4 regions of the Salinicoccus sesuvii genome follow, and region 3 is predicted to be linked to each of the others. Evidence: riboswitches for the same ligand, from Rfam matches in the RefSeq annotation. Region 3 holds a riboswitch; each other region holds the start of a gene.
What was found. Region 3 has a riboswitch for S-adenosylmethionine ahead of ACFOJ8_RS02000 (LLM class flavin-dependent oxidoreductase). Riboswitches for the same ligand answer to the same signal wherever they lie in the genome.
Positions count from the first base shown of each region.

Region 1: it holds a riboswitch for S-adenosylmethionine, as region 3 does, so the genes downstream of both, ACFOJ8_RS09205 (methionine ABC transporter ATP-binding protein) here and ACFOJ8_RS02000 (LLM class flavin-dependent oxidoreductase) in region 3, are expected to answer to the same signal.
Region 2: it holds a riboswitch for S-adenosylmethionine, as region 3 does, so the genes downstream of both, ACFOJ8_RS02570 (5-methyltetrahydropteroyltriglutamate--homocysteine S-methyltransferase) here and ACFOJ8_RS02000 (LLM class flavin-dependent oxidoreductase) in region 3, are expected to answer to the same signal.
Region 4: it holds a riboswitch for S-adenosylmethionine, as region 3 does, so the genes downstream of both, ACFOJ8_RS11310 (O-acetylhomoserine aminocarboxypropyltransferase/cysteine synthase family protein) here and ACFOJ8_RS02000 (LLM class flavin-dependent oxidoreductase) in region 3, are expected to answer to the same signal.

Region 1 covers NZ_JBHRWV010000008.1:77,100-79,273, reverse strand. Annotated here, with positions in the region: gene ACFOJ8_RS09215 (toprim domain-containing protein) at 1-352, shown strand, start outside; gene ACFOJ8_RS09210 (thioredoxin family protein) at 306-620, shown strand; SAM riboswitch class I at 657-756, shown strand; gene ACFOJ8_RS09205 (methionine ABC transporter ATP-binding protein) at 854-1,873, shown strand; gene ACFOJ8_RS09200 (methionine ABC transporter permease) at 1,870-2,174, shown strand, end outside.
Region 2 covers NZ_JBHRWV010000002.1:6,500-8,673, forward strand. Annotated here, with positions in the region: gene ACFOJ8_RS02570 (5-methyltetrahydropteroyltriglutamate--homocysteine S-methyltransferase) at 33-1,139, opposite strand; SAM riboswitch class I at 1,220-1,317, opposite strand; gene ACFOJ8_RS02575 (YceI family protein) at 1,502-2,032, shown strand.
Region 3 covers NZ_JBHRWV010000001.1:410,093-412,266, reverse strand. Annotated here, with positions in the region: gene ACFOJ8_RS02000 (LLM class flavin-dependent oxidoreductase) at 1-1,008, opposite strand, end outside; SAM riboswitch class I at 1,086-1,188, opposite strand; gene ACFOJ8_RS01995 (response regulator transcription factor) at 1,282-1,881, opposite strand; gene ACFOJ8_RS01990 (sensor histidine kinase) at 1,878-2,174, opposite strand, start outside.
Region 4 covers NZ_JBHRWV010000009.1:147,878-150,051, reverse strand. Annotated here, with positions in the region: gene ACFOJ8_RS11315 (homoserine O-succinyltransferase) at 1-142, opposite strand, end outside; gene ACFOJ8_RS11310 (O-acetylhomoserine aminocarboxypropyltransferase/cysteine synthase family protein) at 142-1,419, opposite strand; SAM riboswitch class I at 1,488-1,584, opposite strand; gene ACFOJ8_RS11305 (hypothetical protein) at 1,676-1,927, shown strand; gene ACFOJ8_RS11300 (YkvI family membrane protein) at 1,996-2,174, shown strand, end outside.

The DNA of each region.
Region 1 (2,174 bases), on a different contig from region 3:
CGAAGAAGTCCTGATTGAACCTGTACAGATTATATGCACTCATGGTACAATGAGTGTCTCAAAATTGGATGATATTCTCGACCAGCTGAATGGTTCTGAAATCTATATTCTGTCCGATGCAGATAAAGAAGGAAGAAACATCAGAAAATGGTTTAAAAAGCATTTGAGTGAAAGTACTCATATATATATAGACCCGAAGTTCGGTGAGGTGGGTCGTTGTCCGAGGGACTATTTGGCAAACCTCCTCATGAGACATGAGTTTTATATAGATACAAGCTTGATCATGAAAGGTAAGTTCAGTAATGATGAAAGAATCGAAAACACAAGATATTACCAGTCGTATCCAGTCTGAGGAAACGTTCATTATTTATGGTTATGCGCCAATATGTGCGAACTGTCAGATTGCTGAACGGATGCTCGATGTCGTGGCGGAATTGAGGCAGTTTTCATATACATCTATAGATCTGAACTATCAGAAAGATTTTATTGAAGCCTATGAAATCAGATCAACCCCAGCATTGCTATTGTTCAAAAATGGCCAACTTGTTAAGGAAGTTTACGCATTCCAATCCGTGCCTTATCTAACGGAAGTAATGGATGAATTCCTTGTTGACGAATAGGAATACAGATGGTATTATTAAAAAAATCTAATAAAACTCTTATCAAGAGTGGTGGAGGGAAGTGCCCTAAGAAACCACGGCAACCGTCATTGTGACAAGGTGCCAATTCACATGATCATTTGATCAAAGATGAGAGGCTGGTAAACGAAACCAATGCCTACTCAACTTTTGAGTAGGTTTTTTTATGGAAAAAGATAGCTGTGCTATTCAATATAAAAGTCAGGATGAGGCATATGATCGACATTCGCAATGCGACTAAAATTTTTAAGACAAAGAGCAGCGACATACAAGCGGTGGATGATGTTACACTCCGCATCGAGCAAGGTGAGATCTTCGGTGTCATCGGTTATTCTGGAGCCGGGAAATCCACCCTCATTCGAATGCTGAATGGACTCGAACAACCTTCTTCCGGTGAAGTAGTCATCGGAGAGGACATCATCAGTACCATGAACCGGGCAAAGCTTAGGAAGAAACGCCAGAAAGTATCGATGATTTTCCAGCACTTCAATCTTCTATGGTCGAGGACGGTTGAGGAGAATATTAGTTTTCCACTGGAAATCGCCGGTGTACCGAAAAAGGAACGACAACAGCGTGTTGCCGACCTCATCGACTTGGTTGGTCTCACAGGACGTGGCAACAATTACCCAAGCCAGCTTTCAGGCGGACAAAAACAGCGTGTTGGCATCGCAAGGGCGCTATCAAATAACCCAGAAGTACTGCTCTGTGATGAAGCGACGAGTGCACTTGACCCCGAAACGACAGACGAAGTATTGGACTTGCTGGTCAAGATACGGGACGAGATGGATTTGACGATTGTATTGATCACGCACGAAATGCATGTCATCCGTAAAATTTGCGACCGTGCCGCTGTAATGGAGAACGGTCGGGTAGTTGAAACGGGTCCTGTGATCAAGCTTTTCCAGAATCCAGAGCACAATGTTACGAAACGGTTCGTCAAGGACGACATCAATGATGAAGAGACCGCCCTTTCCTTTGAAGAAGTCAGGGAGATGTTCCCGACATCGAAGATATTGAAGCTCGGGTTTGTCGGCTCCCAGTCTAAGGCACCCATTGTTTCTCAAGTTGTCAAAAAGTATAACCTGGATCTCAATATTCTCTCAGGTAACATCAAGCGGACCAATAATGAATCATATGGTCATCTTTATGTGGCGATCGACATCAATGAAGCGGATCTTGCCAACTTGGAAGCAGAATTGGCCGAACACGCTGTTACGGTGGAGGTAGAAGGATGATTGGATTTATTAATGCATTTGCTGAGATGTTCTCCTTTGAAAATGTAAAGTGGGACGATGTGTTTACCGCAACTTATGAAACGCTCTACATGACAGTCATTTCGACGGTGTTTACATTCGTTTTCGGTTTGATACTTGGAATCATACTCTTTCTTTCTTCAAGAAGTGAAAACGTAGCTAGTACACCGCTTTATGGTGTCACAGCCTTTCTTGTCAACCTGTTCAGAGCAATACCGTTCATCATTCTGATCATCCTGCTCATACCATTCACAAAAGTGGTGATGGGAACGATCATGGGATC
Region 2 (2,174 bases), on a different contig from region 3:
AAATAAGAAGCACCTCAAGGTGCTTCTTATTTTTATTCACTTAGCAATTCTTCAGAAAGTGAAACAATGTATTTGAGTTTTGCCCACTGGTCTTCTTCTGTAAGTTCATTACCGTGGTGCGTGGATGCAAATCCGCACTGAGGACTCAGACAAATCTGCTCTTTTGATACATATTGTGTGGCTTCCTCAATGCGTGCCTTGATGACGTCTGCATCTTCGAGTTGCCCATGTTTCGATGTGAAGAGGCCGAGTACGACCTGTGGTCCGTCTTCAGGAATATAGGAGAGTGGACCGAAGTCGCCGGAACGGTCATCATCATATTCTAGGAAAAAGCCGTCGACACGTTCTTTTTTGAAAAGGACAGGAGCGATTTTGGCATAGCTGCCTTCAAAGGCCCACTTCGAACGATAGTTTCCACGACATAGGTGAGTAGTGACGACCAGATCTTCAGGCTTGTTTTCAAGCGCACCATTCGCAACTTTCAAAGCAAGGTTGATCAGTGTTTCCCTATCGTAATCGCCGTCATTGAATGGCACTCCAGGAGCGCTTAGACCGGCGATATACACATCATCCAGCTGAAGGTAGCGACAACCTGCATCATAGAAAGCCTGGATAGCATCTTGGTATGCTTTGATAACATCTTCTGCGTATTCTTCTAAGTCGGGATATATTTCGAGGTTCCTTATACCAGCATTGAACAGCTGATTCGGACTCGGGATGGTCTGCTTCGCCACCGCACGATCACCCACAATGTTTTTGAATTCAACGAAATCAGCTACGTGCGGATGGTCTGGATCGAATGAAACTTTGCCAGTTACACGCACGTTGTACCGTTCCGTTTCTATGCCATCGAACTGGTAACCGTGATCTGGTATGTATCCTTCTACGCCATTCAGATGTTCTAGAAAATCAGTGTGCCAGAACCGGCGTCTGAATTCGCCATCGGTTACAGCTTTAAGACCGACTTCAATCTGTTTGTCGACGACACGTGAGATTTCCTTTGTTTCAATCTCTCGAAGTTCTTCATAGGATATTTTATCTTGAGCGTAGTCCTTTCTTGCTTGATGGATACTCTCAGGGCGTAGAAGGCTTCCTACGTGATCTGCTTTGAATGGTGCTTGTACAGTTGCTTTTGTCATTATAATTCCTCATTTCCAATTTTTAATATAATAATCCCCAACTTTTCAAATTAAGATAAGTTGGGGATGGATATCCTTTTACCTTATCTGCGAGCACTGCTCTCTGGATTTAGCACGACACGGAATGTACGTTGCTGAGGCTTCATGGGGCCAGTCCCTCCACCTCTCTGGATAAGAATTGCAATTATTATATTATTGAGTACTCTAAAGGATAAAGAATATTCTGTCAAGCAAAGCTTAAAATATATTATTCAAGTTTATTTCTTTTTAAAAAAATAAATAAAACTACTTGCCAAAAGTAAGTAAGTGTTGTAAAGTTAAATTATCTTAAATTAGAGATAATAATTAATGGGGGTATTACAATGACAAAGTTCGTATCAGATGCAGCACACTCAGAAGTCGGTTTTCAGGTAAAACACATGATGGTTTCAAAAGTGAAAGGTTACTTTGAATCATTCACATTTGAAGTGGATACAGATAAAATTGAAACGTTCGAAAACGCTGAAGTTTATGCAGAAATCGACGTAGATAGCGTCAGTACTAAAAATGCAGATCGTGACGCGCACTTGAAATCCGAAGATTTCTTTAACGTTGAAAAAAATCCAAAGATTATCTTCAAGTCACGGAATGTAACTAAGAACGGAGATACAGTAACGATTGATGGCGATGCGACTATCAATGGCGTCACTAAAGAAATGAGTATCGATCTTCAGTACAATGGCAAAGGCACAAACCCTTGGGGACAAGAAGTTCACGGATTTGAAGGAGAATTTACGATTAACCGTGAAGACTTCGGATTGACATGGAACCAGACGCTTGAGACAGGCGGCGTACTTGTCAGCAAAGACGTAAAAGCAATGCTTGAGCTTCAATTCTCCGAAAAGAGCGAATAAGTTAAGAATAACCAATACAAAAAACCACAAAGAGTAAAAATTACTCTTTGTGGTTTTTTTATATCTCGACAGGGGATATACAATAGAGCATAGTAGCCAGTTCCTTAATTTACAAAAAAATTCAGAACTGTTATACTCTCCA
Region 3 (2,174 bases):
CACTTGTTTTGAGAACCGTTCAAGTTCCTCAAGCTGCGGAGAAGACTGGAGCAGTAGCAGATCCACACCAGCCGCTTCGAATTCTAGAATTCTTTTGGCAATCTGATCCGGTGTACCTACAAGGTTCGGGCGCAACCCCCTGTTGGATACGGAATAATCCTGAAGCTGAATCTGCTGCTCCAGTTCCGATTTTGATGTGAAGTCTTCGAATCCTGCATAACCCGCTGCTTCCTTGACATCGGTGATTCGCGCTAATTCAGCCTTCGCTTCCGCCTCCGTATCTCGACAGATGACATAAGCTGCCATGCCGAAGGACTGGAATGATGGTTTATCCGCCTCTGATCGACGTGCCTTCATGCCGTCGATTTTCGCTTTAGCTTCCTCTACTGTATGACCGTGCATGACGTAGGCATCACAGTGTGAGGTGATGATATCCTTCCCCTTTTCACTTTCTCCACCAGCGTATAGTTTCGGGTGAGGCTGTTGGACCGGTTTAGGTGCGAGTTTTGCATTTTCTATTTGATAGAACTTGCCCTTATAAGAGAATGTCTCCTCACGCCACATTCCTTTTAGTACATCGAGAAACTCTTCAGTCCTTGCGTACCGCTCATCATGCGCAGTAAAATCTGCGCCGTATTGACTAGCTTCACCTGCCCACCATCCGGAAACAACGTTTAGCGTAAAACGTCCATTTGAAATGCGGTCGATATTTGCTGCCATTTTCGCCGTCACTGCGGGATTGTGGAAAACAGGCCTTACAGCAGTCATGATCTCAATTTTCTCAGTCACTAACGCAAGCGCTGCTGCTGTCGTCCAAGCTTCCAAGGAGTCCGCAGAAGTCCCTTTAATATCGTTTAGATACAGCTCGGCAATAAGTGTGACGTCGTATCCCCACTGCTCTGCCGACTGCGTCACTTTTTTTGCATATTCAAATGTTGATGGCATCCCTTCATCCTCAACATTTCTGAGCCACCCGCCAAAGATCGGCATCCAGAATCCATATTTCATCTCTCCATCTCCTTCTCTATTTATAAAAACAGAAGCCCTTTTCAAATATGAAAAGAGCTTCTTGCAACATTCATCTCTTCTCATCGTCCAGGCATACACCTGATGGAATTGGCACAGTATTCAAAGAACCCGCTGCCGAAGCTTCTTCGGGCCATCTCCCTCAGCTTCTCTGGATAAGAAAACAATTCATATTAAGTTGGTAGGTTAATGGATATAATAAACCAGAAAGAATTATCTGTCAACGGAATGTGCTTCATTTTGAGTGTCACACTTTTAATTTCTGTAATAGTATACGACGAGTTGTGTGCGATCACGGAGCGCAAGTTTATTGAGCATCTGGGAGATATAGTTTCTGACGGTCCCTTCGCTCAGGAACAACTGTCCTGAAATTTCCTTGTTACTAAGCCCTTCTGCAACAAGCTCTAATATTTCGCATTCACGTTTAGATAGTACTTCCATAGCCTTGAAATGAGATTTTGTCGACATGCTTTTGACGATATCACTATCAAATACTATATTGCCAGATACTACCGCCTCAATCGCAGGAAGAATCCCCTTGAAGTTATCTTTTAATAAATATCCTTTACAGCCGATTTTTAAAGCTTCATGAATATAAGCATCATCTTTAAACGTTGTGATTAGAAGAATATTGGCATCTTTACAATGTTCAAGTATGGTTCGGCTTGCCTCAAGCCCGGTGACACCTTCCATTCTAATATCTGTCATGAGTAAGTCCGGTTGGTATTTATGATACAGTTCTACCGCTTCTTCTCCACTACTGCCTGTAGCAATAACGGTGTAGCCCGATCCTTCAAGGATTGTCGCGAGCGCATTAACCACCAGTGCATCGTCGTCAACTATGACTATGTTCATCCACTTTCTCCTTCCTTATATAATGTGACGTGGACCGTAAAACCGTCATCATAAAATGTGTTGAACAGCCCGTTGTATTTGCCGACTACTTCCCGCATAGCAGGCAATCCCATCCCTTTTTTCGCTACAGGCTGCTTTGAGCCATCGTCTTTGACTGACACTATAATGAAATCTGTTTGTTCTCTAATGGCGATTTTAATTGTTTTTCCATCGGAGTGCTTTCCGAAATTATTGAGGCACTCTTTGACAATACTCAGTATATCCGTCTTCATTTCGTGGTCGAGAGAAGAAAC
Region 4 (2,174 bases), on a different contig from region 3:
CTTTCTTTGGCATCAGGTTTAAGATGATTATGCGAAGCGGTCGTATATCTTGGGTATAGGCCCGCTTCGCTTCTATAGTGTAAACATTTTCTTTATGAAGGCGTTCCGTTACAGGCAGACCTTCAATAATTTTAATCGGCATTAGATTGCATCCAGCCCTTTCTTAAGGTCATCCAGAATATCGTCGATATGCTCAAGACCCACAGATAATCTGATGGTCTCCGGTTTGACGCCTCCTACGAGTTGTTGTTCCTCATTCAATTGCGAATGTGTAGTGGAAGCTGGATGTATGACAAGAGACTTGGCATCGCCTACATTTGCAAGTAAAGAGAAGAGCTCCAAAGTTTCGATGAATGTCTTTCCTGCTTCATAGCCGCCTTTTACACCGAAAGTAAATATCGAAGAGGCGCCTTTTGGAAGATACTTCTCTTTAGCAGCATAATATCTACTAGACTCAAGTCCGGCGTAGTCGACCCATTCCACTTTTTCATGCTGCTCGAGAAATGCAGCAACCTTTTCTGCATTTTCTACGTGTCTTTCCATCCGGAGTGATAATGTTTCTATACCTTGTGTTAGCAGGAATGAATTGAATGGCGAAAGAGCAGCTCCTGTATCTCTGAGGAGTGTGGTTCTTATTTTGAAAGCGTAGGCTGCCGGCCCAAACGCTTCAGTAAATATCAGACCGTGATAGGATTCATCTGGTTCAGTAAGACCTGGGAACTTGCCGTTGTCCCAATTAAAATTGCCACCATCTACAATTACACCGCCAATGGAAGTGCCGTGTCCACCGAGAAACTTGGTCGCAGAGTGGACTACAACGTGTGCGCCATGCTCAATTGGTCGGCACAGGTAAGGTGTAGCAAAAGTATTATCAACAATTAGAGGGATATCATTCTTTTCAGCAATCTCCGCAAGTGCTTGTATATCTGCAACATTTCCTTCCGGGTTACCGATTGTCTCAATGAAGATGGCTTTGGTGTTATCTCTGATTTCACGTGAAACATTCTCCGGATTTTTAATATCGACTAAGGATGTTTCGATACCGAACTTTTTAAAGGTATGGGTGAAAAGTGTGTGTGTGCCACCATATAGACTCGTTGTAGAAATGATGTGATCTCCACTGTTGGTTAAAACCTGTATGGCATAAGTGATGGCCGCCATGCCGGAAGCGACACCGAGGCCAGCGACACCACCCTCAAGTTCAGCTACCCGGGTCTCTAAGGCTGCCGTTGTAGGATTCATAATACGCGTATATATATTGCCGCTATCTTGCAAGCCGAATAATTCTGAAGCATGTTTGGTGTCATCGAATACATAGGAGGTCGTCTGGTAAATAGGCAGTGCTCGAGAATTTGTTGTCCCATCAATTTCTTGTCCAGCATGAAGTTGTCTTGTTTCAAAACGGTGATTGTTAGCCATTTTACATTCCTCCAAGAACAGATTAATAAAAAAAGAGCCTACCCAAAGATAAAGGAAGACTCGCGAGTCACTCATCTTTCAGGATAATACCTGCTGGATTTAGCACCTTACTGAAAAGGTTGCTGGGCTTCGTAGGGCCATTCCCTCCGCCACTCTGGATAAGCAATTATTTAATTAAAAACTATGGTACTATGATGGAAGTAAGTTTGTCAAATACTTTTAATTTTTCAACTTTTCAAGTGGGAAGGTGAGATAGATGGATGTCTTTATTATTTTACTTATGCTTGTGACATTCGTACTATTTATTTACAGTCGACGTATGTTGGTGCAGACTAGGATAAGAATAGACGATCGTAATCGTATGAAGGAGATGCATTACGGTATTTTAAAGTATATAGAAGAAGGGAAATCGAAAGAGGAGATAATAATTTTGCTTATGAAAGATTATGGCCTAGAGAGACCTGAAGCGGACTACATGTACAGTCGGGTCGTCATAGGCTCCCAGTAGAACTTCAGTTCTCTTCCAATTGCTAATGCAGCACCCAAAGTATAGTATGGATACTGCATAGCAAAAATTTGAAAATTTATGGAGTGGTCAAGGTGTCCAATGTGAAGCAAGTCCTCAAAATAGGATTCGCCTACACCGGTGTAGTGGTCGGTGCAGGCTTCTCGACAGGTCAGGAAATATTGCAGTTTTTCACAAATAATGGAGCAGTGAGTATCTTCGCCGTTCTTCTCTCGGGGTTACTGGTACT